Regions from separate parts of the Sphingobium sp. PAMC28499 genome, predicted to be linked through region 2. Evidence: riboswitches for the same ligand, from Rfam matches in the RefSeq annotation. Region 2 holds a riboswitch; the other holds the start of a gene.
The links. Region 2 has a riboswitch for cobalamin ahead of E5554_RS05615 (TonB-dependent receptor). Riboswitches for the same ligand answer to the same signal wherever they lie in the genome.

Region 1 (2,203 bases), 2.3 Mb from region 2:
TGCGCAATGTCGTCCAGAGTAAGTTCGTCAAATTTGCGCAGGATGAAGATTTCTCTGGTTCGCGCGGGGAGTTCGTCGATCGCGGCCATCGTCACGGCCAGACGCTGGCGATCGGACAGTTCGGTATCGGCTCCAACCATGTCGGCCGGGACTTCCTCGGGGAGCGTATCGGCGGCGTGGAACAGGGCAGCATATCTGCCGTCCGCCCTGATGCGATCCTTCGCCAGATTGGCTGCCAGCCTGAACAGATAGGCCCGCTTGTTCAGGATTGGCGGATCATCCTCAATACGCTGCACCTTGAACCAGAGGCTTTGCGTGACGTCTTCCGCTGCCGGCCGATCGCGCAATATGCTTTCGACAAGTCGCAGGAGCGACGTGCGCTCTTGCAGGAGCAGGCGCGTAAGGGCGGCGGCGTTGTTGAGCATCGCTATCTGCCGACGCATTACGTGCATTGATAATCGTTCGCAACAACTCATGTGCCGCTTGTTCATGACTGCTAACGGGGCGGTGTGTTCAGCACCTGAGCGTCAGGGACAGCCGCATACCGGCCGTCCAGGCATGACCAAATTCCACGTTCTACGAATTTCTTGCTATCCTGTTCGATAGCCCATAGTTCCCAGCCCGTCCCCTACCGGGGGACAAGATCGCGTTGGTGCTTCGAAAGAGGCTTAAAAGGGAACGCGGTGGAGAGGTACTGCCCCTGAAGCCGAGGCTGTCCCTGCAACTGTAAGCGGATAGCGCGATGCATATCTCGGCAGGCCAAGGATGCCTGTCGCAGCCACTGGGCCGGACGCTAACTCCTGCGAGGCCTGGGAAGGCCGTGCATCGTGCGATGACCCGTGAGCCAGGAGACCTGCCAGCGTCCGGTCGCTCTTGCCTTGGTCCAGGGGATGGCCGCGGCACGGTGTACTCCGTCTGAGCGACGAACTTGCGGCCAGGCCGCAACGGTGGGTTCCGCCGGTCGCTCGTTTGCGCCCGGTCTCCACCGCTGCGCCCGTGCGAGGGGACGTCCTCCTGCGCGGGAACCTGTCTGTTCGACTGGAAAACGCAACGGGGGTTACACATGAATACACGATCGCTTCTTTCCGGCCTAATCCGTTCCGGCGCATCATGTTGCGCACTGGCGGCGAGTGTCACCGCAACGCATGCTCAGGAGACCGCCGAGCCCGCGCCCGATGGCACGGAAAATATCGTCGTCACGGCGCGCAAGGCCGGCGTCCTGCAACTTGGCCAGCAGGCCGATGCCTCCAGCCGCCTTGGCCTGACGCCGATGCAGACGCCCGCGAGCGTCGATGTCATCACCAAGGAGATGATCCGCAGTCTTGGTGACCGCACGGTCGTTGCGGCGGCGGCGCGCGCGCCGGGCCTGATCAACAACTCCTCGGCATTCGGCTATTCCCTGAGTTCACGCGGGTTCACCGGCTACACCTCGGTGATGCAGCTCTATGACGGCATGCGGGTCTATACGACGACCACGCAGACCTTCCCCGCTGATCCCTGGATGGCCGAGCGCATCGAGGTGCTGCGCGGCGCTGCTTCCGTACTGTACGGCGAAGGCGGCATCGGCGGCGCGATCAACGTTGTGCGCAAGAAGCCCAACACCGAAGAGTTCGAAGGTGAACTACGCCTCAGCGGCGGCTCTTTCGATACATATGCAGCGGCCGGCGGGATCGGCGGGCCGATCGGGGACAAGCTCTCCTACCGCGTGGATCTCAGCTACAACCGGTCGGACGGCTGGATGGAGCGCGGACGCTCCCGTAGTCTCGCCCTGTCGGCCGCGCTGCGCTACCAGGCCAGTGACGATCTGGTGCTGACCCTGACGCATGATCGCGCCGATCTAGATCCGACGATCTGGTACGGCACGCCGCTGCGTGATGGCAAGCTGGTCCGCGATATCCGCAAGAAGAACTACAATATCGCCGACCGCTCGTTGCGCTTCGACGACGCCTGGACCCAAGCCAAGGCGGAATGGACGCCGGCGGACGGCGTGGCGATCACCAACGTCGCCTACTATCTCACCGGTTTCAAGCACTGGCGCAATGCGGAGGGCTATGCCTGGTCCGGCGATCAGATCCGCCGGTCGAGCTATCTGGAAATCTTCTACAAGACCAAGCAGTGGGGCGACCGCTTCAACGCTGTGTTCGACCACACATTGCTGGGCATGAACCACCGCCTAAGCCTGGGCGGAGAGTATAACAGCGGA
Region 2 (2,203 bases):
GCCTGCACATAGGCCGGTCCGCCGCACACGGTCCAGGCCTGGGGCAGGCTGATGCGCGCTATGTCGCGCAGCACGGGATGGTGCAGCATTTCGGTACCCTGGTCGGTGATGCGGTCGGTGGCGCTCTCGACGATCAGATAGTCAGGCCGGGCGGCGACCATCTCCTCCAGGCTGACCTGCGCGATCGCCGGCTTGCCAAGGTCGGCGGCCAGGTTGCGCAGCCCTGCCCGCGTCATCAGGTCGTCGACCAGCGTGCCGGTGCCGGTCATATAACCGCGCCGCTGATAATAGGCTGCGACCTTCGGCTTCGGTGCGCGGGGCAGGGCGGCGAGTTCCCGGTCCATCCGCGTTATCATCGCTTCGCCCCGGTCGGCATGGCCGATCGCCTGCGCCACCGTGCGGATCGACGCGACGATATCGGCATAGCTGTCCGCGCTTTTCAGGTCGACGGCGGGATAATGCTGGGCCTTGAGGATCGCGATCGCCGGATTGCGCCGCGCTGGCATGCCGATCACCAGATCGGGATTGGTCGCCAAAATCTGTTCGGCCGATCCGTCGAGGATGGGCAGGCCCTTCGTTATGGCAGCCACCGCCGACATCTGCCGATCGCCGGCATTATGGGTCAGGCCGGCAATCTGGTCGCGATCGGCCAGCGCGACCAGCAACTGGTCGGCGCACAGGTTGAGCGACACGATCCGTTGCGGACGTTTGCTGGCACTGGCAGGCTGGCGAGCGGTGGCCGCCCATAAGGTGGCGCCACCGACCAGGGCGATCATCAGGGCGATCATCCCCTTGCCGGGGCCGATGGGCGCAAATATCCGCATGGCCACCTCCCTTAGCCGGCGCGCTCCGCCAGGCAAGGAAGATTGACGCTCCAGTCGGGCTCGCCTATCGCCCGGACTGCGACAGGTTCCCCGGCAATGGGGATGAAAAGGGAATGGGGTTCAAGACCCCGGCTGCCCCTGCAACTGTGAGCGGCGAGCCTTTGTGCCACATGCCATTGGGACCGCAAGGTTCTGAGAAGGCGGTATGAATCAGCGATGACCCGCGAGCCAGGAGACCTGCCGGTCGCGGTCGTCCTTCGCGCGGACAGGGTGTGCCGAGCGGACGGGGGTGAACCCGCGTGGCGACAGGTGGACCGCAAATTGCGGGGACCATGTCGCGCCCGGCCGGGCACCGATATCGTCCCTGGGATGCGGTCCCTCGTCCGGGGGCTTATGTGTTCAAATATCTGACTTTCTGTTCTTTCCTTCTCTCCACCACCGCTTTCGCCGAAGAGGCGCAGCAGGCGCCACCGCCCGATGCCGCCGCCGATGCCGGGGCATCCTCTATCTTCGTCACGGCGACCCGCCTCGCCACGCCGGTGGATCAGGTGCCGGCCTCCGTCACCGTGCTCGACAAGGCAGCGATCGACCGGGCGCAGGATCTGGGCGTCACCGAATTGCTGCTGCGCACGCCGGGCGTCAGCATCTCGCGCAATGGCGGCTATGGCACGGCGACGTCGCTGCGCATCCGCGGCGCGGAATCCGACCAGACCGTGGTGATGATCGACGGCGTGAAGCTCAACGATCCATCCTCGGCCGGCGGCGGCTATAATTTCGCCAATCTGCTGGTCGGCGATGCCTCGCGGATCGAAGTGCTGCGCGGTCCCCAGTCGACCCTGTGGGGCAGCCAGGCGATCGGCGGCGTCGTCAATGTCGTCACCGCCATGCCCGAAAAGGCGCTGGAGGGGAGCTTCGATATCGAGGCGGGGTCGCGTGACACGGTCAGTGCCCGCGCGGCGCTGGGCGGCAAGACTGGCCCGGTCAGCTGGCGGATCGGCGGCCAGAGTTTCACCACCGAGGGTATTTCGGCGATCAGCCCGGCCTTTGGTGGCAAGGAAAAGGACGGCTATACCAACCGCAGCGTCACCGGCCGGGTCGAGGTTGCGCTGGCGGACGGGATCAGCGCGGACCTGCGCGGCTATTATTCCGATGGCCGGGTCGATTTCGACGCGACCAGCGCGGACAGCCCGGCCTATGGCACCAATCGTGAATTTGTCGGCTATGCCGGCCTTAACGTCGCACTGCTCGACGGCCGCTTCCGCAACCGCTTCGGCTATGGTTATACCGACACCGATCGCGACAATTACGACCCGCGCAACCCGCGCAAGCAGACCTTCGACGCGGCGGGGCGCAACCAGCGGCTGGAATATCAGGGCAGC

Region 1: linked by a shared signal. The riboswitch ahead of E5554_RS16825 (TonB-dependent receptor) and the one ahead of E5554_RS05615 (TonB-dependent receptor) in region 2 are both predicted to bind cobalamin.

What each region holds. Positions count from the first base shown of each region.
Region 1 is NZ_CP039248.1:3,518,983-3,521,185, forward strand. It holds gene E5554_RS16820 (RNA polymerase sigma factor) at 1-491, opposite strand, end outside; cobalamin riboswitch at 634-876, shown strand; gene E5554_RS16825 (TonB-dependent receptor) at 1,064-2,203, shown strand, end outside.
Region 2 is NZ_CP039248.1:1,169,973-1,172,175, forward strand. It holds gene E5554_RS05610 (ABC transporter substrate-binding protein) at 1-824, opposite strand, end outside; cobalamin riboswitch at 891-1,084, shown strand; gene E5554_RS05615 (TonB-dependent receptor) at 1,220-2,203, shown strand, end outside.